2 regions of the Paenibacillus nanchangensis genome follow, and region 2 is predicted to be linked to the other one. Evidence: riboswitches for the same ligand, from Rfam matches in the RefSeq annotation. Region 2 holds a riboswitch; the other holds the start of a gene.
What was found. A riboswitch is a leader RNA that binds a small molecule or an ion and turns the genes downstream of it on or off. The one in region 2 is predicted to bind cyclic di-AMP.
Positions count from the first base shown of each region.

Region 1: another riboswitch for cyclic di-AMP. It lies ahead of ACE6ED_RS26085 (C40 family peptidase); the one in region 2 lies ahead of ACE6ED_RS24445 (ubiquitin-like domain-containing protein).

Region 1 covers NZ_JBHOFD010000044.1:18,799-34,619, forward strand. The annotation lists gene ACE6ED_RS26035 (GNAT family N-acetyltransferase) at 1-404, opposite strand, end outside; gene ACE6ED_RS26040 (carbon-nitrogen hydrolase family protein) at 444-1,301, opposite strand; gene speE (polyamine aminopropyltransferase) at 1,498-2,328, opposite strand; gene ACE6ED_RS26050 (transglycosylase domain-containing protein) at 2,529-4,592, shown strand; gene ACE6ED_RS26055 (DNA-3-methyladenine glycosylase) at 4,740-5,405, shown strand; gene ACE6ED_RS26060 (copper amine oxidase N-terminal domain-containing protein) at 5,628-6,794, shown strand; gene ACE6ED_RS26065 (AbrB/MazE/SpoVT family DNA-binding domain-containing protein) at 6,850-7,314, shown strand; gene ACE6ED_RS26070 (YwhD family protein) at 7,403-7,912, opposite strand; gene ACE6ED_RS26075 (M1 family metallopeptidase) at 8,016-10,028, shown strand; gene ACE6ED_RS26080 (hypothetical protein) at 10,040-10,858, shown strand; cyclic di-AMP (ydaO/yuaA leader) riboswitch at 11,047-11,182, shown strand; gene ACE6ED_RS26085 (C40 family peptidase) at 11,202-11,669, shown strand; cyclic di-AMP (ydaO/yuaA leader) riboswitch at 12,042-12,185, shown strand; gene ACE6ED_RS26090 (C40 family peptidase) at 12,188-12,679, shown strand; gene ACE6ED_RS26095 (GNAT family N-acetyltransferase) at 12,969-13,475, shown strand; gene ACE6ED_RS26100 (c-type cytochrome) at 13,581-13,937, shown strand; gene ACE6ED_RS26105 (4a-hydroxytetrahydrobiopterin dehydratase) at 14,096-14,392, opposite strand; gene ACE6ED_RS26110 (hypothetical protein) at 14,649-14,942, opposite strand; gene motA (flagellar motor stator protein MotA) at 15,147-15,821, shown strand, end outside.
Region 2 covers NZ_JBHOFD010000038.1:5,025-20,845, forward strand. The annotation lists gene ACE6ED_RS24400 (YaaR family protein) at 101-544, shown strand; gene holB (DNA polymerase III subunit delta') at 632-1,606, shown strand; gene ACE6ED_RS24410 (PSP1 domain-containing protein) at 1,862-2,662, shown strand; gene yabA (DNA replication initiation control protein YabA) at 2,690-3,058, shown strand; gene ACE6ED_RS24420 (tRNA1(Val) (adenine(37)-N6)-methyltransferase) at 3,130-3,906, shown strand; gene rsmI (16S rRNA (cytidine(1402)-2'-O)-methyltransferase) at 3,903-4,802, shown strand; gene ACE6ED_RS24430 (AbrB/MazE/SpoVT family DNA-binding domain-containing protein) at 4,958-5,212, opposite strand; gene ACE6ED_RS24435 (HD domain-containing protein) at 5,500-6,786, shown strand; gene ACE6ED_RS24440 (TatD family hydrolase) at 6,839-7,609, shown strand; cyclic di-AMP (ydaO/yuaA leader) riboswitch at 7,804-8,031, shown strand; gene ACE6ED_RS24445 (ubiquitin-like domain-containing protein) at 8,315-9,478, shown strand; gene rnmV (ribonuclease M5) at 9,707-10,258, shown strand; gene rsmA (16S rRNA (adenine(1518)-N(6)/adenine(1519)-N(6))-dimethyltransferase RsmA) at 10,255-11,139, shown strand; gene yabG (sporulation peptidase YabG) at 11,273-12,220, shown strand; gene veg (biofilm formation stimulator Veg) at 12,392-12,667, shown strand; gene ACE6ED_RS24470 (small, acid-soluble spore protein, alpha/beta type) at 12,856-13,038, shown strand; gene ispE (4-(cytidine 5'-diphospho)-2-C-methyl-D-erythritol kinase) at 13,270-14,124, shown strand; gene purR (pur operon repressor) at 14,199-15,026, shown strand; gene spoVG (septation regulator SpoVG) at 15,214-15,498, shown strand; gene glmU (bifunctional UDP-N-acetylglucosamine diphosphorylase/glucosamine-1-phosphate N-acetyltransferase GlmU) at 15,719-15,821, shown strand, end outside.

The DNA of each region.
Region 1 (15,821 bases), on a different contig from region 2:
GACTGGATCAGCTCCTTGCCCAGTCCAAGCTTCCGGTGCTTAGGGCGCACACAGATATCCGCGATATAAAGCGTGTCCCCATCGGGGCGGTGTGTCCTCAAATACCCGTTGTCCGTTACCTCCGCCCAGGAGTGCGCTGCTTCCTGCGCATTATAGCGAATTTTCAGTCCGGTGACCGATCCGGCCAGCTCTCCGTTAATCTCCGCGCACAGCGCTCCTTCGGGGAACAAGGCGATATGGCTCCGGAGCTGCTCTTCATTCCACCACAGCTCGGACGGATAAGGAGGCGGGAACGCCTCCGCCTGGATGCGGATCATCTCGGCGAAATCCTGCTCCCGGTAATTGCGTATAATCACGGGAACCGGTTTTTTGTCATCAAAAGCGTACAGCGTCTTGTAATACATCTTCTTAAAGGCCCTCCATCCCGTGCCGCGTGTCGTTGTTCAGGTCCAATCCGTATAGAGATCGGTCCGCCGGTCGCGCCATGTCGTCACGGATCCCCGTTCCCGCACCCGGTACAGCAGCTCCAGATCGAGATCGGCGGTAACGATCATATCGCCGTTAATTTCGCCTTCGGCTAGCAGCCCTTTTGGCGGAAACGGAATATCGTTAGGCGTAATAATTGCGGCCTGACCGAAATTGGCGCGCATCAAATCCACTGTAGGCAGTGATCCGACCGTTCCCGTGAGCACCACATAAATTTGATTTTCGATTGCCCGCGCGTGGCTTGTATACCGCACCCGGTGAAAGCCATGCCGGTCGTCCGTGCAGGATGGACAAAAAATAACGTCCGCCCCTTTGGCCCGGGCCATCCGCACAATCTCCGGAAATTCGATATCGTAGCAGGTGAGCATGGCGATGGTGCCTTTTTCGGTGGGGAACACCTCAAGCCCCTCGCCCGCGCCCATATTCCACCCCTCCACCTCGGAAGGCGTGATATGCAGCTTCGCCTGCTCCGCTACCCGTCCGTCCGGATAAAACAGATGCGCCACATTATACAGTTTGCCGCCCCGGCTGATAACATGGGTTCCTCCGATGATATGCATGCCGTATTTCCGGGCAAAGCCTGTAAACATCTCCCGGTACCGGTCGGTGAACTGCGGCAAATCTTCAATTCCAAGCGCGTTGCCCTGTCCGTCCCCAATGGACATTAACTGGGTGGTCAGAAATTCAGGGAACAGCACGAAATCAGCCGCAAATTCCTCGGCGGTCTTGACGTAATGCTCGCATTCTGCGGCGAATTCCTCAAAGGACGAAATGGTGTGCAGATGGTACTGCACGGCGGATACGCGAAAGCTCATCGGCTACCTCCTGACAAATGCTCCATTCATTTCTTCAAATTTTATCATAACCCCAGGCACAGTACAAAAGACCTGTTTTCTCCTGTCCGGCTGGATGGCGATGCCTTTAGTGCAGGATTAAACACGCCGAAAAACGGCAGCCCATGGCCTGTCCAGCCGTGAAACTGCCGTTTTTCCGGTTTTCGCTTCTATTCGCTCAGTCCCTGCACAACTCTTCAACGAACCTGGGCAGCACAAACGCCGCTTTATGCAGCCGGGGAGAATAATATTTCGTATCCAGCTCCGGTATGTCGTTTTCGTCAACCTCAAGCGGATCGTGTTTTTTGCTGCCCATGGTAAACGTCCACAGCCCGCTCGGATAGGTCGGAATGTTCGCTCCGTACACCCGCACCACCGGGAAGATTTCCTTTACATCTCGGTGTACCTGGCGGATTAAATCCGCTTTGAACCAGGGGTTATCGGTCTGCGCCACAAAAATCCCTTCATCCTTAAGCGCTTCGTGGATACCCTGGTAGAACCCGCGCTCGAACAACGGAGCTGCCGGACCAACCGGCTCTGTGGAGTCGACCATAATTACATCGTATTCGTTTTTATGCTCCAGAATATGCATATAGCCGTCATTGACAATCACCTCGACCCGCGGGTCATCCAGCTTGCCCGCAATTTCCGGCAGGAACTGCTTGGAATACTCAATAACCTTGCCGTCAATTTCAACCAGCACAGCCCGTTCCACGCCCGGATGCTTCAAAATCTCGCGGATGACCCCGCCGTCTCCGCCGCCCACCACCAACACCTGTTTCGGGTCGGGGTGCGTATTCAGCACGGGATGGGCCACCATTTCATGATAAACAAATTCGTCCTTTACCGTGGTCATGACCATACCGTCCAGGACGAGCATCCGCCCGAACTCCTCGGTCTCTATCATATCAAGCTGCTGAAATTCCGTTTGTTCATGAACGAAGGTTTGACGGATTTTGGCCGTGATGCCGAAGGTAGGGGTTTGTTTTTCGGTGAACCATAATTCCATGTTAATCCCTTCTTTCCGAAGTCTTGATGTGCTGCCTGAAAATGCATTATACGCGATACATCCTTCGACTGCAAAAAAACTTGCGGCGCATGATTTGTTCTGTGGAAGAGCGCTCTCCGATGAATATCCACACTCTTCCTTCCCCATAATGAAAACAGAAGAAACGGCCAAGGCCACCAATGAAAAGGAGCGATGAACAAATGACAAGCCCGGATTCCCGCCCGCCCAAACGGATGAAGCGCCTGCGCCGCGTCCTGAAGCTGATGACCGGGCTGTTTATCCTGCTGCTGCTGGCTTTTGGCGCCCTGCTTGGTTATTTGTATCAAAAAGAACTCCCACCTGTCGGCGACGACGCCCGCTCCCGGCTGGTGGATGCGGGCGGAAACGTCATTGCGGCATTTTCCGCCGACGGCCGCACCCATGACCCGGTCGGCCTCGACCGGATTTCCCCGCACTTGATTCAGGCGACGCTGGCCGTGGAGGACCGGAAATTTTACAACCATTTCGGGTTTGATTTGAAGGGGATGACGCGTGCCGTCCTGGTGAATCTGGAAAGCGGCGAGCGGACCCAGGGAGCCAGCACGCTCACCCAGCAGCTTGCCCGCAATCTGTATCTTTCCCACGAAAAGACCTGGTCCCGCAAAGTCCGCGAAGCATTTTATACGATGCAGCTGGAAATGAAGTACAGCAAAAACGATATTTTGCGGATGTACCTTAACGAAATTTATTACGGCCATGGAGCCTATGGCATTGAAGCGGCCGCCCGGATGTACTTCGGCAAACCCGCCTCTGCGCTCAATTTGGCGGAAAGCGCGCTGCTTGCCGGCATTCCTAAGGGGCCAACGTATTATTCGCCGTACACCCATTGGGACAACGCCAAGCAGCGTCAGGAGCTTATTTTGTCAACGATGGAACGCCTCGGACAGATCACCGCGGCCGAGGAGCGTGAAGCAGCGGGGCAGCCTTTGAAGCTGCGCCCCAAAGATGCGCCTGAGACGGTGCAGAGTGCTCCTTTTTTCCGCGACTATGTGCGGGGGCTCGTGCGAGAAGTACTGCGGATCAGCGATGACGAATTGGAGCGCGGGGGGCTGACGGTGTACACCACGCTTGATCCCGCCGTTCAACGGGCGGCCGAAGAGGCGGTAGCCAAAGAGATGGAAGGCAGCGGCGAACTGGAAACCGCCCTCGTCTCGGTTGATCCGAGAAACGGGTTTATTCGGGCAATGGTGGGCGGTAAAAACTACCGCGATAACCAATACAATCACGCTCTCGCAACCACCCGTCAGCCGGGTTCGTCATTCAAGCCAATCATGTACCTGACCGCGCTGGCCTCCAAGGAAATGACCGGGCTGTCGGTATTCGACAGCAAACCAACGCTGTTTCATTTCGATGACAACCGCAAAACGTACCAGCCCCGGAATTTTGGCGACAAGTATCTGGGGGAAATCGACATGCGTCAAGCGATCGCTGCCTCCGACAATATTTACGCTGTGAACACCATTATGAAAATTGGAGCCGGGCGGGTTGCCGATATGGCCCGCAAACTGGGTATCAACAGCCCGCTGAATACAGTGCCGTCGCTTGCGCTCGGCACTTCGCCGGTCAGTCCGCTGGAAATGGCGGGTGCCTTTGCGGTCATCGGCAGCGGCGGCGTTAAACGCCCGGCTACCGCCATCCTTAAAATTACGGACGCTGACGGCACCGTGCTGTACAAAGCCCCTTCCTCCGAAGGCGAAACCGTTGTGGAACCGGCCGCTGCCTATGTGTTAACCCGGCTGATGGAAGGCGTGTTTGAGGACGGAGGAACAGGCAGCCGTGTATCCAGCCTGATCAAACGTCCCGTGGCAGGCAAAACGGGGACAACCGACACCGATGCATGGATGGTCGGCTTTACTCCCGAACTGGCCACCGCCGTCTGGGTCGGATACGACAAAGGCAAAGAAATTCGTGTTGCGGATGGAAGGCGCGCCGCGCCGATCTTCGCCCGGTTCACCGAAAAGGCGCTGGAGAATGTGCCGCCGAAAATTTTTGCGGTCCCCTCCGGTGTCGTTAGCGTCTACATCGATCCTGAATCAGGGCTTCTGGCCGGCCCCGGCTGTCAGGGGAAACGGCTGGAGACCTTCGTCAGCGGCACCGAACCGGCACAATACTGCGGCATCCATGGGACACAAGAGCCGCCCGCACCTTCTCCTTCGCCGGATGCCGGCTCCTCGGGGGAAGAACGGTCATGGTGGGGGGATTTCAAACGGTGGTGGCTGAACTGATCCGTCCCGCCAGCATTTCGTCGAAGAGTCTTTGCCGTTGTCGTAAAGCTGTATTGCCGTGTTAAGGTCCCGTTGAACGGATCGCTCTTCGGCGTTATGATGAGGGGAGCGAACCGCCCCGGAGCGGGACAAGGAGGCTGTACGAGCATGAATGAAAGCCTGCCGGGCAATATACGAACTTGGAAAGCGCTGCCCCCCGCGCTGTACGGATTGACCGCGCTGGAGGCAGCGCCCCTGCTGCTGGGCTGCTGCCTGGTCCGGAGGACTGAGGACGGCGAAATTGCCTGCCGGATCGTCGAGACGGAGAGTTATGGCGGACGGGAGGATAAAGGGAGCCACGCCTACGGGGGGCGAAGAACCGAACGGACGGAGGTCATGTTTCATAGCGGGGGCGAAGCCTACGTGTATCTGATTTACGGCATGCATCACTGTCTTAATCTCGTGACAGGGCAGGAGGGCGACCCGCAAGCCGTCCTTATCCGGGCCATTGAGCCGCTTACCCCCGAGGATGCCCGGCTTATGGCCGCATACCGCGGGGCGCCTCAGCGGAAGCCTGCCGGCCTCTCGGGCGGTCCCGGCAAGCTGTGCAAGGCGCTCCGGATCGACCGGAGTCTAAACGGCATGAGAATGGACCGGCCCATTGGGCCGCTGTTTCTGGCAGAGGGTGAATCCCCGCCCGGGCAACCTATTGTCTGCTCACCCCGGGTAAACATTGCCTATGCCGAGGAATACGCCGCACTCCCCTGGCGGTTTTATTTGCAGGGAAACCCCTATGTTTCCGTTGTGGACAACCAGGCTTTTCCTTACCGTTAAGATTGTTTTTCATTCCGCGTTTCTAAGACCCATTATTGGGTATAAAGATATAGAACCCCAAAGCAACCTCTCCCTTTAGACGCTAAACGGAGGGGTTTTTCTATGATTTCTTATCCACAGCATTTTTTTTTGCTCACTCCGCAACCTTTATCGGTTGGTCACGTTTATTACATAAACGTGCGTGAGCCGGAATAGCTGTTTCCACAAGGAGGGAATGCCCTTATGACTCGCATTGCGGCCAAAGCCATCTCCACTTGTTTGCTGCTGCTTGCCGCAGGCATAACATGGTTCCACGATAACGGCCGCGCCGAAGCTGCAGAAGCGGAGAAACCCGCCGCCGTTACCCGCACACTGGAGCAGGAGGCCTTCCGCCGTGCAGGCACCGTCTATCTCCCGCTCAAGGAGACCGCCGCCCCGCTTGACCTGCAGGTCGCGTGGAACCCTGCCAATTCCTCGGTGGAGGTCACGGGCCTGCATCAGGCCGTAAGTCTGAAGCTCGGGCAGCCCAAGGCTTATACGATCACCAACAAGACGATTAAGCTGGGTGCTCCCGTCCTAGTCCAAAACGGAGTAACTTATGTGCCGGACTCTCTTTTCGCGAAGGCTTTCAGCCTGCCCGTGACCTGGGACGGCGGCTCCGATATTTCCCTTCCGTACAGCGAGCAATACATAAAGAGCGTCAACGGTCGCCGGATGTTTTGGCTGAACAGGGAATACGGCGTCATTTATACGGGGGAAAGCGGACGGACGCCGGTTCGGTCCGGCATACTGGAGATTGGCCGAAGCGAACTGGATTGGGTCAGCATCAGGTCCCGGCTCATTAACTCCGAATCGTCCGTGCTTGATATCGACAATGCTTACGGCGAACCGCATGTTCATCAGACGCGTTACCGCGCGCTGCTGCACAAGGGACGTCTTGTCCGCCAAGGGGACAGCAGCTTCTCGGGTGCCCGGGGCCTCGCGTTTAAAGAGAACGTGCCGGCTTTTCAGGGGCATGTGGTAATTGTTGACCGTCATCTGCTCACGCTGGTTACTCCCGATGGACAGGCGTACAAAACCTATGATCTGCGGCAGATAACGGGCGTGGACGACGCTTTTGCGGTAGAAGCAGTGGAGCCGGATTTCCTGCTGGTCCGCCCTTATCAACAAGCCGCACTGTATGTGATTGACCGGAAGACGCTGCAGGCTGTTCTGCTGTATCCTCAATTGCTCAGCGCGGAAGACAAGGTGCGGCTGGAAGAATACCCGGATACGGAAGTGGACTATCCCGGGGATGGGTTGACCTATACGGGGCGTTCCGGCAGGCAGCTGTCGTTTGAGTGGAAGTCATTTCCGGATGGAAGACTCGTGCATTTTACCTACACACTGCCTCTTCCGGGAGAATCATAATTTTTGGTATAATCAAGAAAACAATCCAAATCTATGGGAATAAGGGGACGCTGGGATGAAAGATACGGGGATGATCCGGAGTTTGGACAGTCTTGGGCGGATTGTGGTACCCGCCGAAATTCGGATGACGCGCAACATTGAAGTGGGAGACCCGATCGAGTTTTTCATTTTAAATGACAACATCATTGTGCTTCGCAAGTATACCTCTACGGAATGCACCTTTTGCAGAAGTCTGGACCGCGTAACCTATTACCGGGACCAGTTCATCTGCAGCAGCTGCCTCGGCGAGCTGGCCAGCCCTTCACGTGAACCTGAGCCGTCCGACCGGCCGTATATGCCGGCCCCCGAAGCGGCTTCCGCCGTGTATGAGGGGAGCGGACGCAAGAAGGCCCGTTCCGAAGAAATGCGCCAGCGGCTGGAACAAGCGGTACAGCAGTATCCGGCCGCCAGCCAGAAAGAGCTTGCCCGCATTTTGGGCATCAGCCAGGCCAGAGTCAGCCAGTTAAAACGCAAATTTTGACCTTTTCCTCATCATCCTGGTACATAATCATCCGAAACAGACAAAGCCTTCACCGCCTTGAATACCAGGCGTGAAGGCTTTGCTTGTGTTATTGGGTTTCAAGCGCTTCTTTCAGGACTTCCGGCGAAGCCGACCACCACTCTTCATTGTGGGATATCAGCAGCGTTTTAAGCGCCCGCTTCTCTGCATCTCCCAGACCATCCAGAATAAATTTCCGTTTCAGCGCGGCATCCAGTTTATTGACATGGTCCGCAAGAATCTTCCATCCGCGGCGCGCCTCTGAATCGATCCACATTTCACAGGCCGTCGCGCCTCCGTAGAACTGGCCTTCGGCATTCCGGTCCACCGCCACCCACACCAGCCATACCTGGCGGCCTCCGGGAACCTCCTCCCGGTTCGGGGTGAATTTAATCCCCTTCTCCACCTTGCTCTTGGCATGCATTGCTCCGATATCGATTACAGCTGCACCGCCGTCAATAATGATGGGCGAAACGTTGCTCAGATCGATGGAGCCCGCTCCAAAGCCCTTATGCTTGCTTTTGGCATTAACTATATTTAAGGCAATCTGTTTTTTGCCGTCTGGCTGCACATTATCCATGCTGCACGTCCCTTCCCTTCAGAATAATTTAATTTTAGCTAATAATGCGGCGAATGCAAACATATACATCCCCTAGATGCTTGTCAACGGGAGGTATTCCAGTATGAAGCCATTGTCATTGCCGGCTCTGTTGATCGCCGCATCCCTGTTCGTGTCCTGCTGGCCGGGCGGGGCGAACGCTTATGCCGCCTTATCCGAGACCAGCCCGTCTGTATCCGCGCCGCAATCGGCCAAGTCCCCCGCCGCCAAGCCGCCTCCTCCTTCGGCGAGCAGGCTGGAGACGGGCGCCGATTCTTCTTCAGCGGGGCCCAAAGAGGCGGTGCTCAGCAGCAGGGTGGCGGAGTACCATATCGACGTCCGGCTTGATCCTGAATCGGACACGCTTAAGGGGACGGAGACCGTTACCTGGACCCATCCGGGACGCCAGCCGGTCAAAGATCTGTACTTTCATTTGTACCCCAACGCCTTCGCTTCGGCGGACACTACCTTTATGAAAGAGTCCGGCGGCAAGCTGCGGGAAGACAAAATGCCGGCGGGCGGCTATGGGTCGATGACGCTGACCGATATCCGGACCTCGGACGGGGAGCCTCTTCTTCACAGACTGCAATATGTTCAGCCGGACGACGGCAATCCCCACGACCGGACACTGGCGAAAGTGCATCTTCCCCGGCAGGTAACGGCAGGTGAAAGCGTTACTTTAAGGCTCCAATTCGAGGTCAAGCTGCCCCGCATCTTTGCGCGGATGGGAGCCGCCGGCGATTTTGTAATGGCCGGGCAGTGGTTTCCGAAGCTTAGCGCTTATGAGCCCAGAGGCGTCCGCGGAACGGCAAATGAAGGCTGGAATCTGCATCAGTACCATGGAAGCTCTGAGTTTTACAGCGATTTCGGTATCTATAACGTTACGATCTCCGTTCCCTCTGATTACAAGGTAGCGGCAACGGGATTCCCCGTCCGAACCGCTTCCGTCAAAAACGGGATCAAATCCTACCGTTTCTATGCCGACGACGTGCATGACTTCGCCTGGGCCGCCTCGCCCCGCTTTGTTGTGGCCGAAGAAGCGTTGTCTACGCCCGAAGTGCCGGGCGTGCGCATCAAGCTGTATTTGGACCCGATGCATAAAGACTTGAAGGAGCGGTATTTTCAGGCTGCCAAGTCCGCATTGACCTATTTCAGCAAATGGTATGGCCCTTATCCGTATTCAACGCTCACGGTGGTGGTTCCGCCGCTTGACGGCAACGGGGCGGGCGGCATGGAATACCCGACCCTGGTCACCGCCTTCGGCGCTTCCGACCCGAATCCGGACTCCTCACTGGAACGCACAGTAATTCATGAGATCGCCCATCAATATTTTTACGGGATGATCGCGAGCAATGAATTTGAAGAAGCCTGGCTGGATGAGAGCTTTGCCTCGTATGCCGAAGACCGGCTGATGGAACAGGAGTACGGAGCGGTGCCGAATCTCCCGCTGCAGGCAGGTTTCGTCACTTCTCCCGCCCCGCTGAAGCTGGAGGCGTGGAAATACGGCGGAGCGGACATCTACACGCAAAATGTCTATCTGCGCGGCAAGCTTGTCCTAAAAGACATCGAGCGCCAGACCGGGCGCAAAACGATGGACCGCATTATGCGGACCTACGCGGAAAAATACCGGTTCCGGCATCCGACGACCCGTGATTTTCAGCAGGTTGTCGAACAGGTCACCCGCAAACCGTGGCAGTCCTATTTTGATCAATATGTGTATTCGGGCGGTACGGCGGACTTTGCCATTGATTCCATCCAGATAAACCGCGATGAAACGGACGGGGCGGCAAGCTATGAGTCCGTCGTCCAGATTGGGCGAAAAGGAGCGGAGTATCCTGCGGTGCCTGTCCGGTTCACCTTCGCAGACGGGCGGACGCTGCAAAAACAATGGGACGGCACCCGAAGCGGCACAACCTTCCGTCTGCGGCATACCGCGCCGCTGGTTCACGCCGAAATCGATCCGGACCGGACGCTGCTGCTGGAAACGAAGCATTGGAACAATTTCCGCAAGGCGGAGCTGGATCCGAAGACCGCCTCCCGGTGGACGCTGGGCGTCGCCAAATTTATAGAGACCGTGCTTGGCATTTTGTCCTGGTGAGGTGAACGAGCTTGAAAACGCCGATTGCCCGCGGCTGGCGCAGTGTTAAAGAGCAGACTTATATTCTCATTCTTTTGTTCGTATATCGTCTGCTGTGGGGTTACTTCCTCTACAGTTTTGTCCGGGATGCTGTTTATCCCTTTCTGCTGCGGCTCCGGGAAAATGCCGACAGCACCGCCAAACTGCTGTATTACGTCGAGGCGCAGTTCAGCCTGCTGGAAAATGCCGAGGTCCGCACCTGGCTTTGGACGCTGGCGGCAATGGTGCTGCTGCGTATGCTGGTGTCCCCGCTGATCCGCGCCGGGCTGCTGTACGAGCTACAACAGGAGAGTCTCGGCAACCGCGGCCTGTTTCTTTTTCCCGGCATGAAGCGGTACGGCTGGCCCGTGTTCCTGTTCAGTCTGGCGGAGTGGGGGCTGACCCTGCTGCCTTTCTGCTGGCTTGGTCCGAAGCTCTACACGCTGACCACGGCTTCCTATTTGCAGCCGGCTCTGCTGTTAACCGCCGCGGCTTATGCCGCAGGATGGGCGCTGTACGCCTATATCATCCGGCAATGTTTCCTATATATGCAATTCGGGTATGTTCATAACCGCAGCATCGCCGCTGCACTAATGACTTATTTTAAAAATATTGTCCCGGCCACCGGCTTATCGCTCCTTTTAGGAGCCGGCGGCGTGTTCAGCCATTTGCTGGCGCTGCTGGTTGGCTGGCTCTGGCCCGGACTGCCCGCGCTGCTTGCAAGACAAGCCGCGCCGTTCCCGGCCACTCTTTTTAAACTGTGGGGAATCGCTGCCCAATATCATCTCTGGAGCAGCAAACAACGGAACTGAAACGTTCGCGGCACAAGCCGCCGCCCTTATCGGGTGGCGGCTTTGTTGTGTGCGCCCTTTTGACTAGAAGCGATGTGCCAAAAATATTTGCAAAACGTCCGGGCCTCTGTTACAATGACACCTGTACTTAGTAACAACTTTGTAATCTTTACTCGTTAATTTGTTACCGATTGGACAAGTCATTATAGGTGCGTAACATGCCAAATTCCCCAGCACCGGGGGAGCGGGGGACCCAGTTGTGGGTGAATTGATCTCATTCCGAGATCATAGGGAACCTTCTACCGAATCCTTGAGCTAACCTCGCAGGCACCGGAAGGAGAACAACTAGTTGAAAACACGTTCCATCAAGACAAAACTGACCGCAGCAACGCTGGGCCTTGTGATTGCCTTCACAGTGGGGGGCGGAAGCGCTTCCGCAGCGACCCAAATGGACCATGTCATTTCTTCTACTCTCGGAGTAAGCTACAAGACAGGCGGCACTACAACCTCTGGCTTCGACTGCTCCGGCTTCACCAAGTATGTATTTAAGAAACTGGGCGTGACTTTGCCCCGTACATCGAAATCTCAATATCACATTGGAACGGCTGTAAAACGCAGCGCGCTTCGTTCCGGCGATCTCGTATTCTTCAACACGACAGGACGAGGCATATCACACGTAGGTATTTATGTTGGCGGCGGAAAGTTCGCCCAATCCTCTTCTTCGCGTGGTGTAACCATCAGCTCGCTGAGTGAAAGCTATTGGTCCAAACGCTACGTTGGCGCCAAACGTGTTATGAGTACCTCCAAATATCAGACTGTAGCCTACGATTGATCGAATCTCCTCTATACAATCCTCACTTTAATCAATGGAGCCCGGGAGCCGATTGTTGCCGCAATCGAATTTCCGGGTTTTTCCTTTTCCTTATTCTCCCTATTACCCTTATTTTTTTTCGCTGAAACCTCAGTTCAGGAAAAAAGACATAAAAATGATAAAAACCGCTTAAAGCCGCGTGGTTACAGGGTTTTTGGTAACGCATTCAATTCAAAAAACGACCTTGCCCCCCATTTAGCGGGGAAGTAAAGATTGCCAACCGGCTTTTACTTTGTTACAATAAGCGCAGTGAGTTTTTAGTAACATTTTTGTAACGAATGCCGTATAATTTGCTAAGCTTTTGTCACTCATTGATCATAACGCCGAATTCATTAATCAGAATCGCCGAGTTCCCTGACGGACAGGGAAGCGGGGGAACCAGTTTTGGGTGAATTGACCTCCTGTCATTAGAGGGGTCATAGGGGAACCTTCTACCGAATCCTTAAGCTAACCTCGCAGGCATGGAAGGGGTTTATATTTTGAAGAAGAAGTTGGCAGCCGCAGTCCTCAGTTTTTCCCTCGCACTTACCCTCGGAGCGGGAAGCGCTTTTGCAGACTCCAAGCTGGACTCCGCAGTTGAGGCCGCAATTGGAACGAAATATGTTTCCGGCGGAACCACCACTAACGGATTTGATTGCTCCGGATTCACTATGTACGTATTCGACAAGCTTGGTATCAAGCTTCCTCATCAATCGGGGGCCCAATACAAGATGGGTTCCGCAGTTTCCCGGGATGATTTAAGATCGGGAGATCTCGTCTTCTTCAACACAAGCGGCAGAGGCGTGTCCCATGTCGGAGTATATGTGGGCGACGGAAAGTTTGCTCATGCCTCCTCAAAACGTGGTGTAACCATCAGCTCGCTGAACGATAGCTACTACGTCAACCGCTACGTTGGCGCCAAACGAATTATGAGTACCGACACTTACGAGTCCGTCGCCACGGAATCGGAAGACAACGATGATGTAATGTAATCACATTCACCATTCAAAGGCTCTTTCCCAAGATTTTTGCCGAAATCTTTGGAAGGAGTCTTTTTTTGTCTACACATCACTAATTTACCCTTACCACCGGGTATCAAACAGCCTTTAGGCCTATTTCGGATCAGAAATTCAAATTTTTTTTCATTTGTCAAGTTCACCTCTCCACTCAACTGGATGCTTGCTTCGAACTGTCCGGATTAGGTATATAATAATGATGGGGAAACGGACGGTCTCTCCTCCCCAGGTTAGTTCCTAATTAATGAAGGAAGGGTGCCCGCCTATGTCTGTATCTCCGCGGTTATTTCAGGTTATTCCCATGCAAGTCAAACATGCGCGAGCGGTATGTGACTGGAAATATGAGGCTCCTTACAATATATACGGCTGGCTGCCTTGGGAGCAGATGGAGGCGCTTGGCGTGGAGTTCGGAGATCCCGAGCTGCGCGATAGCCAGTATGTTTCGGTGCTTGACGTTAAAGGTGAACTATGCGGTTTCGGTCAGTTGTTTCCTATGGATCGGGTGGTCCGTTTGGGCATCGGGATGCGCCCCGATTTATGCGGCCAGGGTAACGGTCCTTCTTTCGTAAAAGCCCTGGTTCGGGAGGCCCGCCGCCGCTACCCGGGGCAGGAGATTGATCTCGAAGTCCTGACTTGGAATCAGCGGGCTATCCGCGCCTATCAGCGAAGCGGATTTACGATCACGGACACCTATGAACGCCAAACCCCCAACGGAATGAAGCCTTTTTACTGCATGGTCTATGACGAGACGCACAGTGAAGGGTTGGAATAGCGGGAATACCCGCTAATATTTGTCTGTTTTTTGACACAATGGCTATGATACCGCTTCACCTTCCGTTATAATGAGGGAAGAGCTTACATAGAAAGGACGAATGGGATGCAAAAATGGTTGATGAGCGGTTTATTTTTCCTGGCTTGCGCGTTCGCAGTTATATTGATGTTTACTCTGCCGGGCAAAGAGCAGGTCGCCGAGCAGAACAATCCGACCATGCCTGTAGTCCAGCTGGATACCGCGGCTGCGGAAGCGACCGTAAAAGCCAACTGTATCAGCTGCCATGGAGACCAGCTGCAGGGCGGCGTCGGCCCAAGCCTGCAAAATGAAGGCAGCCAGCATGACGCTGAAGCGATCTACAAAGTCATCAGCAAAGGACGCGGACAGATGCCGTCCTTTAAAGACAAGCTTGCACCCGAAGAGATTGCCAATGTGGCCATGTATTTGTCCGAAATGAAATGACTGAATTCCTTCCCGTTAAGGGGCCGCCGGGTACAGACTGTGTATTCGGCGGTTTTTTTGCGTCTCTAAGCAAAAAAGCAGAGACCGTCCGGAATCCGCTCCGCGATCTCTGCCTGCCTCTAGCCCCTGCTATATTGAATTATTCTGCACGTCCTGATTTATTGTCCGCCCCGCGACTTCTCGAACGCCTCGTTGAACTCGTGCGCCTCCCGTATATCCAGCGCCGTTACTCCGCCCTCTTCGCGTGTCGTCAGTCTTAACGTCACATTCTTGTAGTCGATTGTGATATGCGGATGGTGATCAAACGCTTCCGAGATGGCAGCCACCTCATCGACAAACGCAATGCCTTTCATAAATTCGGAGAAGACGTATTTGCGCACCAGCACGCCGTCATCCAGCTTCCAACCCTCCAGCTTGCCGACTTGCTCCTGCAGCTCTGCCTCAGTGAATAACAATGGTATATCCTCCCTTACTACCGTTTGCTTGCGAACGGCTTGACGCCTCCTTCAAGCAAAACATCCCTCAGCTGCTTGGTCCAAGGGATGCGCCAGAAAAAAGGCCATTTTCGGTTAAATGTATTCCCGGTTCCTGATAAATATGAATACGATGTGCGGCTATTCGTTAACGCACCGTATTCGCTGAGTCGTTTCTCCTGTAATTTTACCACGCGGCCTGACTTTCGGGCAAATCCTCCTTTGGACCCGCCTGCCGTTAGACCAGTTCCACCGATACCAGGTCTTCCTCCCCGGCCATCACATTAATCCGGTGGGTATCCGGATCATGCATTACCACACCGCTGCCGACATGAATAACCGGTTCACTGCCAAGCCCGTAGAACAAATCCTCGGCAAGCGCTTCCCATACTTCCGCTTTGGATTCCTCAGGAAGCTGCTCCCAATCCTCCGGGTCCATTTCAAAAAACAGATAACTGTCCGGGATCATCGAGACCGCCTTGGTCAGGTCCGTCAATATTTCTCCATAATCTCTCCCGTGCTTTACTCCCACGTTGTATCACTCCGTTTTCGCATATAGGCTGATCTTCCTTTTTTCCATTATAGCCTAAAAATATCACTTCACAAAAAAGCTTGCCCTGTCGATAAATAAGAATATACGTCACGATGTATACGCTACGGTACCCTGCCGCATGTTCAGGGACGAACTGCGCGGCAAAGACGGACCACGGTTAAATCTCATGGACGAGGTGCATAAATGGAAATTTCAACAATTATTGGTTTAGTACTAGGGTTAGTTGCTGTTGTATACGGTATGGTGCTAAAACATGCTCCACTGACAGCTCTAAACAATCCTGCCGCTTACGTCATAATATTGGTGGGGACGGCTGCATCAGTCTTCATGGCCTTCCCGTTTAACGAGGTAAAGAAAGCTCCTAAACTGCTTTTGATGACCGTAAAGCGCAAGAAGATGATCAGCAAACAGGAATTGATCTCCATGTTCATGGACTGGGCATCCATCACCCGCCGCGAAGGCCTGCTCGCATTGGAGTCGAAAGTTGACGAAATTGAAGACGGATTCCTGCGCAACGGCATGCGGATGATTATCGACGGCAACGACCAGGAATTTGTACGCGACGTCCTGATGGAGGATATTCACGCCACCGAGGAGCGCCACAAAGCCGGCGCGCTTATTTTCTCCCAAGCCGGGATGTACGCGCCTACGCTGGGGGTACTCGGGGCCGTTATCGGTCTGATTGCCGCTCTGGCGGACATGAGTGAGATGGAGAAGCTCGCTCACGCAATTGGCGCCGCCTTTATCGCCACATTGCTTGGTATCTTTACCGGTTACGTGCTCTGGCACCCGATCTCCAACAAGCTGAAACGGATGTCCAAGCAAGAGATGGAGATTCGGATGATGATGCTCGAAGGC
Region 2 (15,821 bases):
ACTCCGCCCTGCTGCGCCCGGCAAGAAGGAGGAAAAGCGCAGGCTTTTCCTCCTTCAGCCACGTGTCGTCACAAATTGTTTGAAAGGAGGGAGTTGTCCTGTGAAAATCAATCCGGGCTACAGACCTCTGAAACCTGAGCTTTCCGTTACCGAAGGCCCCAGCAAACCCATCCAGCAAAAATCGTTCTCCGACCTGTTTCAACAGCACGGGGAGCAGGCTACGAAGGACGAGCTGACCCGCCAGATTAAGGAGATTCACTTACAGGGCGAACGTCTGTCCAAATCGATGACGATCCGGGAACTCAGTATTTACCGGACGCTGGTCAAACGGTTTTTGGAAGAGACAGCACGCCGCGGAGTCACCTTGAAGGATACAAAGGGATGGGACCGCCGCGGACGCGGCAAACGGTACAAGCTGCTGGAGGAAATCGACAGCGCGCTGCTGTCGCTTGCGGATGAACTGCTGGACAGCGAACAGGGCCGAATTGACCTGTTGGCTAAGGTGGGCGAAATCCGGGGGATTTTGATTAATTTATCGTTCTAGTACAGCCGTGGCCCTTTCATTAGGAGGGCGGACGAGTTGGGCTTTATGTCAGATATAAGCTAAGCGCAAGGCGTTATGGAGGGTAATATGCCTTTTGATGATATTCTGGGACAGGAGCGGGCCAAGTCCATGCTGCGCAGCGCGCTTGACCATGACAGCGTCAGTCACGCTTATTTATTCAGCGGGCCTGCGGGCAGCGGACAAATGCGGACGGCGCTAACCTTTGCTTCGGCTATCTTTTGTACAGAGCGCAAAGATGACGCCTGCGGGACATGCCTGGAATGCCGGAAGGTGGAGCATGGCAACCATCCGGATTTGCAGGTAGTCGTTCCTGATGGCGCAAGCATCAAGATCGATCAGATCCGTGAACTGCAGCGGATATTTTCCTATCGCTCGGAAGGCCGTCATCCAAAGGTATACATTATCGATCAAGCCGACAAAATGACGGTGCAGGCAGCCAACAGTCTCCTGAAATTCCTGGAGGAGCCGCCGGCTCCGGCCGTCGCCATTCTGATCGCAGACAACGGCGGCTCACTGCTCCCGACGATTCAGTCGCGGACGCAGCGTATTCCTTTTTCAGCAGTTCCGATGGACCTGATGCTTCAGGCGCTGGCCGATGAAGGAGTCCCGGCTCCGCTGGCCCGGTGCGCGGTATCGCTTGCGTCGGGATTGGACGGATGCAGGGAGCTTTTGGAGCAGAATTGGTTTGCAGAAATGAGAAACCTAGTGTTACAATTAGCGAAGGAGTCCTTGGGCAGGGGCAGCTCCGCGGTGGCGACCGCTGGACAACGGCTGCTCAAATCGGGACTTGCCGAACACATGGACACGCTGTTCAGTTTGTTTCACTTATGGTTCAAAGACATGCTGTACTTCCAGCACCGAAGACATGAAAGCATCGTTTTTATAGATCAGTTGGAGGCTATTTCCAAGCTTGCTCCGCTGCGAATGCCTTCACAGTGGGTAGAGTATATGGATTTAGCGGCCGAAAGCAGCCGCAAGCTGCGTTTTCATATGAATCCCCAGCTATGTCTGGAGCAGTTCCTAATCCGCTTGGAAGCTTGAGTTTCCGGCGGCGCAAATGTTCATATAGATGGCATGCTTGGACTGGGCTCAACAGCCCGGGAACAGTGTGCCAAGACACGAAGGCCCGCAAGAGCGCGGGCCGTTTTATAGCATATAGAGAGCAACATGAGTCCTCCGGATGTCGCTCCCGTAGAAGATTTATTAGGCAGCGGGATGGAAAAGGCAGGCATCAGAACCATAATGAAGCGAACCTGGCAGGTTTCCTTTACCGGCACACAAGGGGGTAAATGGTTTTTGTACAGCGTAATCGGTGTCCGCTTCAAAAAAGCGGGTAAAATATATTACTTCGATCCTTTGGACCTTCCCGTGGAACGGGATCAATGCGTGATTGTGGAAACAGCGCGCGGGGTCGAATACGGAAAAGTGGTTGTCGGCAAGAAGCAGGTTCAAGAAAGTGATGTGGTCCTGCCGCTCAAGAAGGTGATGCGAATCGCTGGAGAGGCGGATGCACGGGTCGTAGACGAGAACAAACAGGCGGCGAAGGACGCATTCACCACCTGTCTGAATAAAATCCGCGATCATGGTCTAAAAATGAAGCTGGTGGACGTGGAATTTACGTTTGACCGCAACAAGATCATCTTTTATTTTACCGCGGAGGGCCGGGTGGATTTCCGCGAGCTGGTGAAGGATTTGGCCAGCATTTTCCGCACCCGGATTGAACTGCGCCAGATCGGCGTTCGCGACGAAGCGAAGATGCTCGGCGGGCTTGGACCCTGCGGGCGCGTGCTCTGCTGCTCGTCCTGGCTGGGCGATTTTGAACCGGTATCGATCAAGATGGCCAAAGACCAGAACCTTTCGCTGAATCCGACGAAGATTTCCGGATTATGCGGCCGGCTCATGTGCTGTCTGAAATTTGAGCATGATAACTACGAAAGTGTCAAAGAAGAAATGCCGGCGGTTGGCAAAATGGTGGTTACATCGCTTGGCGACGGCAAAGTCGTCGGCATCAACGCCGGTAACCGTACGGTTCACGTGCAGCTGTTCGAGGTGGGCAAAGTCAAGGAGCTTCCAATGGATGATGTAGTCGTCAAGTAAACCATAAGGTTACTTCGGGGTGGAATCTTGGAAAAGAAAAATATTTTTGCGCACATTCAGGATATGGAAGAACAAGTAGAGCGGCTTCGGGCCAATCTTGGAGAATGGGAACAGACGGTGAAGGAGTTAATGGAAACCAATCAGCGTCTGACTCTGGAGAATGAACAGCTGAGGAAAATATTGATTCGCGAAGCTCCTGCCGATCAGGATAAGACGGAGGAGACGGAAGCTGCGGCTCCGGAAGAACAAGGGAATGAAGAGAAGGAAGTAGTGGGGGAAGGATACGATAATCTTGCCCGTCTATATCACGAAGGCTTCCATATCTGTAACTTGTATTTCGGGCACTTGCGCACCGAAGGCGACTGCCTGTTCTGCCTGTCATTTCTCAATAAATAAGGATATTCAGCCGTAGGAGCTTGCGCCTACGGTTTTTTTTGAAGTGATTCTATCGTAGGAGTCTGAACAAGATGAATTCAAATGAACAACATGCGGTGCCGCTGCTGCCTGCCGAACGGGTTGACGATTTGTTGACTCATGATCTGCGGATTATCCAGAGCGACGAAGTATTTAGTTTTTCCATGGACGCTGTTCTGCTTGCCCGGTTTGCCGGGATTCCGCCTCGCGGAAGGGTGCTGGATTTGTGTACAGGTAATGGTGTGATTCCCATTCTGCTTACCACCCGGACGCAGGCGTCAATTGAAGGAGTGGAGATCCAGCCACGGCTGGCAGATATGGCTAAACGAAGCGTCAAACTGAACAGCCTGGAGGAACGGGTCCACATTCATGAAGGCGATTTAAGAGAACTGCATCATTCGGTAGGGTATGGGCAGTTTGATGCGATCACGGTAAATCCGCCCTATATGCCGCTGAATGGAAGCGACATTAAGCTGAATACGCATCAGGCCATGGCCCGTCATGAACTGGGCTGCACGCTGGAGGAGGTCATTCAGGCCTGCGTCCGTCTGGTGAGAACGGGCGGAAAAGTCAGCATGGTGCATAAGCCGCAGCGGCTCGTAGATATTATAAGCCTGATGAGAAAGCACCGTCTGGAGCCCAAAAGCATCCGGTTTGTGCATCCCCGTGCTCACTTGGAGGCGAATATGGTGCTGATTGAAGCGGCACGCGACGGCAAACCCGAGGTTCGTTTGCAGCCCCCGCTGATCGTATATAATGAAGATAATCAATACTGCCCCGAGATTATGGACATCTACTACGGGCCTGGAGAGGGTAGAACAAGAACATGAGCTTATCAAGACAAAGCAGCTTTCAGGATCAGGAGAAAAAAAGCACGGGCAGTCTGTACCTGGTAGCTACACCGATCGGCAACCTGGAGGATATCACTTACCGGGCTGTGCGGATGCTCCGGGAGTGCGAGATTATTGCTGCCGAGGATACCCGGCAGACCCGGAAGCTGCTGAGCCATTACGAAATTTCGCCGGCGATGCTGTTCAGCTATCATGAGCACAATAAGGCCGCAAGCGGGCCTGAACTGATCCGCTATATAATAGAAGGAAAAAATTTAGCGCTCGTCAGCGATGCAGGTTTGCCGGCCATTTCAGACCCCGGGGCGGATCTCGTGGCACTGGCCGCAGCCGAAGGAATTCCGGTGATTCCTGTTCCTGGAGCCAACGCCGCTTTGTCCGCACTGATTGCTTCGGGGCTTTCTACCGATACGTTTACCTTTGTCGGATTTCTTCCCCGGGACCGCAAGGAGATACTTGCACGTTTAGCAGGTCTGCGGATGTCTCAGGGAACGCTGCTGTTTTATGAGTCTCCGCACCGGGTAGTCCGTACACTCGAAATCATGCAGGAGGCTTTTGGCGACCGGCGTGTCGTATTGGCCCGGGAACTGACGAAACGCTATGAAGAATTTGTCCGCGGTACGCTGCAGGAATGTCTGGTTTGGTTGGAAGAGCATCCTCCGATGGGGGAGTATGTCATTGTTTTGGAGGGAGAGAGCAGAGAGGCTGTGCAGCTGGCGGAATCAGCATGGTGGCAGGAACTGACGCTCGAGGAACATGTCGCCAAATATGAGGAAGAAGGAATGCCGCGCAAAGAAGCATTGAAACGGACGGCTGCCGATCGCGGCGTATCCAAACGGGATATATACAATGCGCTGCTGCCCAAATCTGACATGTAACGGAAGATTTAGCTGACAGGAATGGCGACAAAAAGTAAGCGGGCAGCCGGAATAACAATAATTGGGCAAAAAAAAGACCTCCCGGGCGGGGAGGCAAGGAGATATAAAAAGGTTAGAATTAACAATTTGGATAAATCTATTATACCTTATCTTTGTTAATTTGTCACAGGGGTTGGGATGGTGGAGATGCAGTCCAGACACACAATTTTTCCCTTGAAGTACGTTACATTCTCGGCATTGCCGCAGAAAATGCAGGCGGGTTCGTATTTTTTGAGCATGATGCGTTCTCCGTCCACGTAAATTTCAAGCGCATCCTTCTCTCCAATACCAAGCGTGCGGCGCAATTCGATCGGAATGACAACCCGTCCCAGTTCGTCGACTTTTCTTACAATGCCCGTTGATTTCATCATAACAATCGCTGCTCCTCTCAAATACTTACCATGGTTCCTATTAGTCATTATTCGACAATGTTCACCGTTTTATGATATTTATAATACCAACCATTCCCAAAACAGTCAACCTACTTTTGAGCGAATTTTAAGTTTTTTTCTAATATTTATAGTTAAAATGTCAAAAAAGCGCACCTATTTATCTAAAAAGTGGGAGAAACAGGAGATTAAATTGTAAAACGTTATATCGACACGTTTCGACATAATAAAACATATGACGCCAAAAAACACAGAAGGAGTTGAGCAGAGTGGTCCATAAACCCTTAAGCGAAGAAAAAGTATTTAAAGATCCGGTACATAATTATATCCATGTGCAGGACAGCCTGATTTGGCGTTTGATCAATACAAGGGAATTTCAGCGGCTCCGCCGGATCAGGCAGCTGGGAACCTCGTATTTGACGTTCCACGGCGCAGAGCACAGCCGGTTCTCCCATTCCCTTGGTGTATATGAGATCACACGGCGCATTATTTCCCAGTTTGAGCGCGGAAATTATGGCGGTTGGCTGCCGGAGGAGAAGCTGCTGACGCTGTGCGCCGCCCTGCTGCACGATTTGGGCCACGGTCCGTTTTCCCACTCTATAGAAGAAGCTTTTGAAATGCACCATGAAGACTGGACGTGCCGGATTATTTTGGAGGACACGGAAATTAACCGGATTCTGTGTGAAGTTAGCCCCGAGTTTCCGGAAAAAGTAGCTTCGGTAATAAAGAAAACCTATGAGCATGACATCGTGGTAAATCTTGTTTCCGGACCGCTGGATGCCGACCGGATGGACTACTTGCTGCGCGATGCCTATTATACCGGCGTTAACTATGGAACCATAGATGTCGACCGTATTTTGCGGGTGCTTCGTCCGCATGACGGCCGGGTTGTGGTCAAGGAATCTGGCATGCACGCTGTGGAAGATTATTTGATGTCACGTTATCAAATGTACTGGCAGGTCTATTTTCACCCCGTCACCCGGAGTTCGGAAATCATTTTACGGCAAATTTTCAGACGGGCAAAAGAGCTGTTTCAGGAAGGATATGCATTCAGCTTTATGATGGAACCGCTGACGCACCTGTTTAAGGGAACCGTAGACGTGGAACAGTATCTGCAGCTGGACGAGGCGCTTGTTCAGACAGCATTTATGCAGTGGACGAAGGAGCAGGATGAGCTGCTGAGCCAGCTGTGCTGCCGTTTCATTCATCGCAGGCTGTATAAATATGTAGAGATGGAAAGTCTGGATCTGGAAACAATTGATGATATCCGCCGCAGTTTTGCCGAAGCGGGGTTACATCCGTATTACGACCTTGAAATTGACTTTCCGACCGATCTTCCTTATGATGTGTTCCGGCCGGGCGAAGCTTTTCATGGCAAGCAAATTCTGCTGCTCGACCGTCAGGACAGGCTCAGGGAAATTTCCGAGGTGTCGGATATCGTCCGCTCCATCAGCGGGATTCACCGGGGCAGGTACCATTTATATTTTCCGGAGGACAAGCTTAGGAAGGCTCTTCCGCAGCTTCCCGAATCCATTACCCGGCTGTTCGGCAAATAAAACAATTTGGTTAAAATTTATGCATAAATAACCGGACTGGAGGAATAGAATTATGGCTTTATTTGACACTCACACCCACCTTGATGCCCCGCAATTCGACGAGGACCGGGAAGAAGTGATTAACCGCGCTTTTGAGGCTGGTGTAAATAAAATGATCAATGTCGGATTTAATCGGGAGACGATCCCGTCAACGATGAGGCTTGCCGAATCGTACGCGAATATTTATGCAGCAGTAGGATGGCACCCGCAAGATGCGGTCACCATGGAAGACGGGGATTTGGACTGGATTGCTTCGCTTTGCGCTCATCCGAAGGTCGTGGCAATCGGTGAAATTGGCCTTGATTACTATTGGGACACTTCCCCAAAAGACATTCAGCAGCGGGTTTTCCGCCAGCAAATCGGATTGGCCCGGGAGCTGAAGATGCCGATCGTCATTCACAACCGTGATGCACATGAGGATGTGGTCAAAATTTTGCGGGAAGAAAAAGCGCAGGAAGTGGGAGGCGTCATGCATTCGTTTTCGGGGAGCTGGGAAACGGCAAAAATGTGCCTGGATCTTGGTTTTCACCTCTCCTTTGGCGGACCGGTCACCTTCAAGAATGCCAAACAGCCAAAAGAGGTGCTCGCCAAGACACCGATGGACCGTCTGCTGATCGAAACCGATGCGCCTTACCTGACTCCGCACCCTTTCCGGGGCAAGCGAAATGAGAGTGCGCACGTGAAGCTGGTGGCCGAAGCGGCGGCGGAAATAAAAGGATTAAACTGGGAAGAATTGGCCGAAATCACTTATACGAACGCGCTGGAACGATTTGGGATTCGTTGAAATCGGGAGAAAAACCGTTGAAAAAAAGAGCTTGGCCGATGTATTAAAGTTTTTTAATCAAGAAATCGAGGAATATTACAAATTTTTAACCATATATTTAGATAAACGTGGTTGAAGCCCGCTTTACAAGATGCATCAAAACAGGATATCATCTTTTCAGTGCAATGAGCTGTTTATATGACAGCCATTGATCATGGATCGTCTCGCTGAGTCCCCTTAACCGGGGAACGGGGGAACCGGTATTGTCTGCCGTATAAGCGTACATAACGTACACCTGGTGTATTGCAGGCCGTATTCTGATTCTTTATGTGGTCTTTGGGGTGAATTCAAGGGCAACCGCCATGAGCGGGTGACCGGAGATAGGGCGACTCTCTTTCGTCCGAACCCGACAGCTAACCCCGTAAGCGCAAGTAAGAGAGGAAACCTCGTGCATGACACTTCCGAGCATTCAAGCGTCGTCAGAAGCCACGAAAGAGTCCTCCTATTCAGAACTCTTTTTAGGCTTCTTTCTTTTTGAGTAATCGGAGGCTGCCTTGGACACTGTTATATAACAGCTATCCATGGCCATTGCCGGGCAGGCGATTTGTGAGCAGGAGCGCGTCGTTATTCCAGACGTTTTTCCTGTGTCAATCTTGATAGCTGCGTCAGGGCCGAGCTTCATCCGGCTGCAGTGGCGACGGGGCTATTGTAAGGAGGATGGATAGAATGGGCGTATTCCAACCAGAGATCTCCCATGAATCACCAACATCCAGCGTGTCCTACGATTTAGGTTTAAGGTGGAAGCAATTGAATTGGCGTGTGCTATCGGTTACAGGCGTTCTTTCGATTGCCATTGCCCTGCTTATCCTGCTGTATGTAGATCTGCAGAGCAGCAAACAAATCACTTTAGTCATAGACGGCAAGGCACAGACGCTTGAAACCCGCGAGTCGCTGCTTGGCGACCTGCTGTCCAAGGAACAAATTCCGCTCCAGCCGCATGATAAGATATCCATGGCTATGGACGGATCGTTATCCGACGGAGACCGGATTGCCATCGTCCGGGCACGCAGCTTCAGCATTACCGTTGACGGCAAGACTGAACAGCTGCACACGACAGAAAACACCGTCGGCGAAGCAATTAGCAAACTGGGCTACAGTCTGAAAGGCCATGACAAAATTTTTCCTTCGTTACACACTCCGATAACCGCCGGCATGGAGGTAAAGATTGTCCGCATTAACAAACAGGTTGTACAGCGGACGAAAAGCTTGCCTTTCCGTGTCATCAAGACGGCGGATCCCACCCTGCTCAAGGGCAAGACCAAGGTAACACAGGCAGGCGTACCGGGCGTTATGATCCAGCATATCGAAAAAGTCTATCAGGACGGCGAGCTGGCATCCATGCGCATGATCGGTAAAGAGGTCAAAACAGCAACCAAAGATAAAGTAATTGCCGTTGGAACCAAACCGCTTCCTAAGCCTGTTGTCGTCAAGGCCGCTGCCGCTACTCAAGCCAAAGCCAAAGCTACAGCAACCAAAGCAAAATTCAGCAAAACTGTCCGCAAAGCGGGAGTTGATTTTGAGTACAAACGCATGATCAAAAACGTGTCCATGACAGCTTACTCTTCACAAGAGCCGGGTATTGGCACCCGTACCGCATCAGGCACACGTGTAACGGAAGGGCGCACCATTGCGGTGGATCCCAAAGTGATTCCGATCGGCTGGTGGGTGTACATTGAAGGCCTTGGATTCCGTCGTGCCGAAGATACCGGCGGCGCCATCAAAGGCAACAAAATCGATGTATACTACGATTCGCTCAGCCATGCTCTAAACTTCGGACGTAAATCACGTACCGTGTATGTGATTGGTCCGTCGAAGCCGGAGCTGAACTAAACGGCCGTTTTGCAAAAAACGCCGGAATGGGCTATAGTATAGGGAGTTAAACGGAATATCCTGTAATTTGGTGATACCTGAGCGGGCGCTCATCACTCTTATACATTCTTTACCCAAAAGAAGGGGCGTGTCCTCTTCTTTTTGGCGTTATACCGATTGTTTTTGCCTTTACCGTATAGTTGTTAACGGGATACATATTTCCTGCAGGAGGAAAGGAAGAATAGGATTATGATCAAGGAACTTATTGTCGTGGAGGGGAAAAGTGATACGGTCGCTGTGAAGCGGGCGGTTGACGCCGACACCATCGAGACCGGAGGATCGGCCGTTAACCGGTCTGTCATCGCCAAGATTGCCCTGGCGGCCGAGCGGCGCGGCGTCATCATATTAACCGACCCCGACCATGCAGGCGAACGGATCCGCAAGATCGTATCGTCCAAAGTTCCAGGCTGCAAGCATGCTTTTATCCCGGAGCGGGATGCAACGCGCAAAGGCGATATCGGAGTGGAAAATGCTTCACCGGAAGCGATCCGGCATGCTCTTAAGCATGTGCATACCTCGTTTGAGGGCAACCCGCCGGTCATTGAGATCGGCGATCTTATGGAAGCCGGGCTGCTGGTGCATGAGCGGGCCGCAGAACGCCGTATGGCGCTCGGCAATCTGCTTGGTATCGGCTACTGCAACGGGAAGCAGCTGTATAAGAGACTGGCGATGTTCGGCATCACGAGAGAGGAATTTGCGGGCGCGGTCGCCCGAATCGAGCAGGAGGGCGGCGGAGTATGAACGGCAGAGAGGATATCGCCTCGCCGAGGCGAACGAAGGAAATTATTAACCGGCACGGCTTTTCGTTCAAGAAGAGCCTGGGACAGAATTTTTTGATCGATCAGAATATTTTGGACAAAATTGTAGGTGCAGCCGAGCTTGACGGCTCAACGGGAGCGCTGGAAATCGGTCCAGGCATCGGCGCGCTTACGGAACGTCTGGCAGAGGCCGCAGGAGCGGTCACCGCTGTTGAGATTGACCAGCGTCTCATTCCGATCCTGGAGGAAGTGCTGGCACATCATCCGCACGTAAAGGTGCGGCATGCCGACGTGCTGAAGGTGAATCTGCCGGAGCTGTTCAAGGAGGATTTTGCCGGCGTGGACAAGGTCAGCGTAGTGGCGAACCTCCCATATTATTTAACAACCCCTATTCTGATGAAGCTGCTGGAGGACAAGCTGCCTCTGCGGCACATTGTGGTGATGATTCAAAAGGAGGTTGCCGAACGTATGGCGGCTGCGCCAGGAGGAAAAGAATACGGCAGCCTCAGCATCGCCGTCCAATATTACAGTGAGCCGGAAATCATCTGTACGGTTCCGCATACGGTTTTTATTCCGCAGCCTAATGTCGATTCCGCGGTGATCCGATTGAAAATCCGCGAGCGTCCCGCCGTGGAAGTGGCGGACGAACAGCACTTTTTTGAAGTTGTACAGGCTTCTTTCACACAGCGGCGCAAGACGATCGCCAACAATCTGAAGGCCCGGTTCTTCCCCAAAGAGGGCCGGGAGCGCCTGGAAGCCCTGCTGGCGGATGCGGGGATTGATCCGGTTCGCCGGGGAGAGACGCTGAGTCTGGAGGAATATGCAAGACTAAGTGATGTTTTGCTGGCGGCAGGCGTAAGCTAAGCTGTGAAAGACTTGGGATGTGAGTATAAGGCCGTAAGGGCGGCCTAACGTCCGCTGGAATACCGGCGAACTCCAATCCCGGATGAACCAACCGGAGCATTTGCCCATACATTGGGGTAGAGGTGATGTTCTGATGAACCTGGGAGATTTGGTCGTCCGAAAATCGTACGGCGGGGATGTAACGTTCCGAGTGGAGCAAATGCTGCAGAATCAGGCCATCATTAAAGGGACTGAATTCCGGCTGCTGGCTGACGCCCCCTTGGACGACCTGATGCAGGTGCCCCCGCTTCGGATGACAGAACGCGGACAGCGGGCACAGATTAAAGCCAGACAATCGTTGTCCCAAATCCGGAAGGAACGGCAGGAAATAAGCGAACGCAGCCTGGCCCAGCTGTGGAAGGATATCCAGCCGGAGAATGATCCGCTAGGAGGCGGGACCGGCGGGTTGTGGAATCAGCCGTCCAAGGATAAGGCCTATTTTGAAGTGCCGGGAAAGGTGCTGCATCTGGACGGGGACCCGGCTTATCTCAATAAAAGTCTGAATCTGTATGGACAGCTGCGCATCCCCGCCGAAGGCCATCATGTCCGGGAAAGCGAAATGGCCGACGCCTTGTTTCGCCTGCTTCCCCGGGTACGCCCGAATATTGTGGTGATTACCGGTCATGACGGTGTGCTCAAACGGCCTCAGCCATATGACTTATACAGTTTGAGCAGCTATAAAAATTCGCAGAATTTTGTGGCGGCGGTCCGGACGGCGCGTGAGTATGAACGGAATTTTGATGCGCTGACGATTGTGGCGGGGGCCTGCCAGTCGCACTTTGAGGCGCTGCTTCAGGCGGGGGCAAACTTTTCCAGCTCGCCGGGGCGTATTTTGATTCATGCCCTCGATCCGGTCTATGTTGCGGCCAAAGCTGCGCTCACCTCAATCCGGGAAACGGTGAATTTAAGCGACATTTTGCAGCATACGATTAGCGGCGCCCAGGGTGTGGGGGGGATTGAGACACGAGGCAGCTACCGGATCGGAATGCCGGGGCTGCAAAATTTGTCCACGCTCAAAGTAACGCCTTCCGTGATCGGATGAGATACGGTGACAAACGACAGAGAGGACTCCGCCAGGGGTCCTTTTTGTATGGAAAGGGTACGCAAAAAAGTCGTTGACAACAACCATCTGATTCCACTATAATTATTTGTTTGTTTGACATTTAGTTAAATACGCGGTATAATGGACAAGGAAAGAGGTGGTCGTCAGGCAATGGCTAATAACGCGCTGTTGGAAATTAAACGCAGTCTCGAAGCACACGTAGGTCACAAGATTACCCTCCGTGCGAACGGGGGCCGTCGCAAGACTGTCGAACGCACCGGTGTCCTGGAAGAAACGTACCCTTCTGTCTTTATTGTGAAGCTGGATCAGGAGCAGCAGACATTCAAACGCGTCTCCTACAGCTACGCCGACATTTTGACTGAATCCGTGGAAATCACGGTATGTGAAGATGAAGGGCAAATGAAGATCACGTATATCAAATCTTAGCAGTTCAGTTCTTGAGCGGCCTTCCTGCGGGGAGGCCGCTTTGCTATTCTTTTAACAACGGAACAATAAAATTAAATTCGGATATAGGGGCGGAGTCCGGTACACAAAAGAGGTGTATGTTTGACCGCCGGGCTAAGCATACTAAGGGTGTACCCATATTTTCATTTTTGTCCAAGGAGGTCAACGTGGTGAGCCGAAGAAGACGGAGCATGATGTCGGAGGAACTGAAGACGGAGCTTGCGAAGGAACTTGGCTTCTACGATACCGTGGAGCGTGAAGGCTGGGGCGGCATTCGGGCCAAGGATGCGGGGAACATGGTGAAGCGGGCGATTCAGCTGGCTGAACAGGCTGCCCGTAGCTCCAAGTTGTAGCGTAAGCTGCACGGGGGCCCGGTCCTCTGCCGGCGTAAGCCTTACGTCTTGAAGCAGAAGAAGGATGAGACCGGCCGGGGGCCTGTTTCATCCTTCTGTTTTATCCAAAGGTAAAAGCACGGCGTAATCGGCGTATCTCCGTGTCAGGATAAGGAATGGACTTCATATCGAGATTTTTTTATAATATGTTAAGTTGTTTTTGAGGGGAAAAGTGAGAAATGGGTGAACGCCGTGAAAAGATATGAGAAAGCGCCGGCCAAAATTAATCTGATGCTGGATGTGCTGCACAAACGTCCGGACGGATTTCACGAAGTCGAAATGATTATGACAATGGTGGACCTGGCCGACCGGCTGGAGCTGTCCGAGCTGCCCAGGGATACCATTATTATAACTAGCCAGGCAGGATATATTCCCCTGGATGAAAAAAATCTGGCGTTCCAGGCAGCCAGGCTGATTAAGGACCGGTATGGAGTTCGCCGAGGCGTACATATTCACCTGGACAAACATATTCCGGTAGCGGCGGGATTGGCCGGTGGCAGCAGCGACGCGGCTGCGGCTTTGCGGGGGCTGAATGCCCTCTGGGAGCTTGGCATCCCGCAGGAGGAGCTTCTGCAGCTTGGAGCGGAGCTTGGTTCGGATGTGCCCTTCTGCATAACCGGAGGTACAGCGCTTGCAACAGGCCGGGGAGAGAAGCTGACCCCGATCGCCAATCCGCCTCAATGCTGGGTGGTGCTAGCCAAACCGCCGATCAACGTATCCACCGCTGAGGTGTACGGTAGACTCCGCAGCAGCCGTATCGCAAAACATCCGTCCTCCGCGGCAATGCGGGCGGCAATCGAAGCCGGAGACTTCGGGGCGGTCTGCGGGTTGCTGGGCAACGTGCTGGAAGAGGTGACGCTCCCCATGCATCCGGAGGTCCGCCGGATTAAAGAGACGATGGAAAAGTTGGGGGCGGACGGCGTGTTGATGTCGGGCAGCGGACCGACTGTGTTCGGCCTCGTTCAGAAGCAATCCAAGGTGGCCCGGATTTATAACGGACTCCGGGGCTTTTGTAAGGAAGTTTATGCGGTTCGCCTGCTGACATGAACGGGCATCTTGTGTAAAGCCGTACAAAAGTGATATATTTTTGTATAATATTCGGTTTTGGCGAGGAGTAGCCCGTGAAAAAACTAAAAAGAAGTCAGCGTTTGGTAGATATGACCCAATTTCTGCTGGAAAAGCCGCATGCGCTGCTGCCGCTGGCCACGTTTGCGGAACGGTACGGATCGGCCAAGTCTTCCATCAGTGAGGATTTAGCTATTATCAAGGAAGTATTTGAAGGCGAGGGCATCGGCGACCTGCAGACTTTGGCGGGAGCCGCCGGCGGCGTGCGGTTTATTCCAAGAATTCCGAAAGAAGCGGCGCTGGAGTTCATTACCGGTTTGTGCGGACAGCTGGAGGACAGCGACCGGATTTTGCCTGGCGGTTATTTATATATGTCGGATCTGCTGGGCCTGCCGTCATTGATGGAAAAAGCCGGTCAGATTATCGCCACGGCGTTCCACGGCGTGGACATTGACGTCGTCATGACGGTGGAAACGAAGGGGATCCCTCTCGCTTATGCCACCGCGTCCCAACTCGGGCTTCCGGTTGTTCTTGTCCGCAGGGACCATCAGGTTACGGAGGGTTCGGCCGTCAGTATCAACTACGTCTCGGGTTCCCACAAAAGCATCCATACGATGTCCCTTTCCAGACGGGCGCTGAAAGAGAAGTCGAGAGTACTGATCGTGGACGACTTTATGAAGGCAGGGGGCACGGTTCGCGGCATGGTGGACCTGCTCGGCGAATTTAATGCGGTTGTCGCTGGCGTAGGCGTGCTCGTGGAATCCGGGGTTGTGGAGTGGGAGGAACGGCTGCTCCATGATTATGTGTCCTTGGTAAAGGTGTCCGAGGTCGATCCTAAAGAACGGCGGATCACGGCAAGCCCGGGCAATTATTTCGAAAATTAACCTCTGGCGGTGTTTGTCGAAATCTTGTGGAATCCACAAGAAAGAAAACGAAACTTGTCAGAAACCTCCGAACGAAAAAAAATTCTTGCCATACAGGTATTTTATGGAACAAAAAAGAAGGATTTTGGTTTGCTTGTGTGGAACTATACACCAAGTCTCTGATGGAAAAAGGTGGTGAACACACACAATGCAAATCACGGATGTCAGACTCCGCCGCGTCAACTCTGAGGGGAGAATGAAGGCAATCGCATCCATTACCATCGATAACGAGTTTGTTGTTCATGACATTCGCGTCATCGACGGCAATAACGGAATGTTCGTGGCTATGCCGAGCAAGCGTACACCGGACGGCGAATTCCGCGATATCGCGCACCCGATTTCTTCCGGCACACGCGAGAAGATCCAATCGGCGGTTCTGGCCGAGTATGATCGCGCCGCAACCGAAGAGGAAGTGATTGAGGAGGGTGCTTAATCTGACGGCAGCCGCCATTAGCGGCCCGCGGTCATACCGATATCGATATGCCCGAAGCAAATGCTCCGGTCCGCATACCGGTAACCGGGAGGGGCATCTATTCCCGCTTTTCTAATTGGGGTTCGAAGAAAAGGGAACCATCGTAAAGATGGTTCTCTTTTCTTTTTGCCTGGAATGAGATATATTCAGTAATGAGTTCAAGAGTAGGAGGTCGGCATTCTTGAAAAGAATGGCTGTAGTCCTTGCCGCAGGTCAGGGCAAACGTATGAAATCCAAATTATACAAAGTTCTTCACCCCGTTTGCGGGAAACCGATGGTGGGGC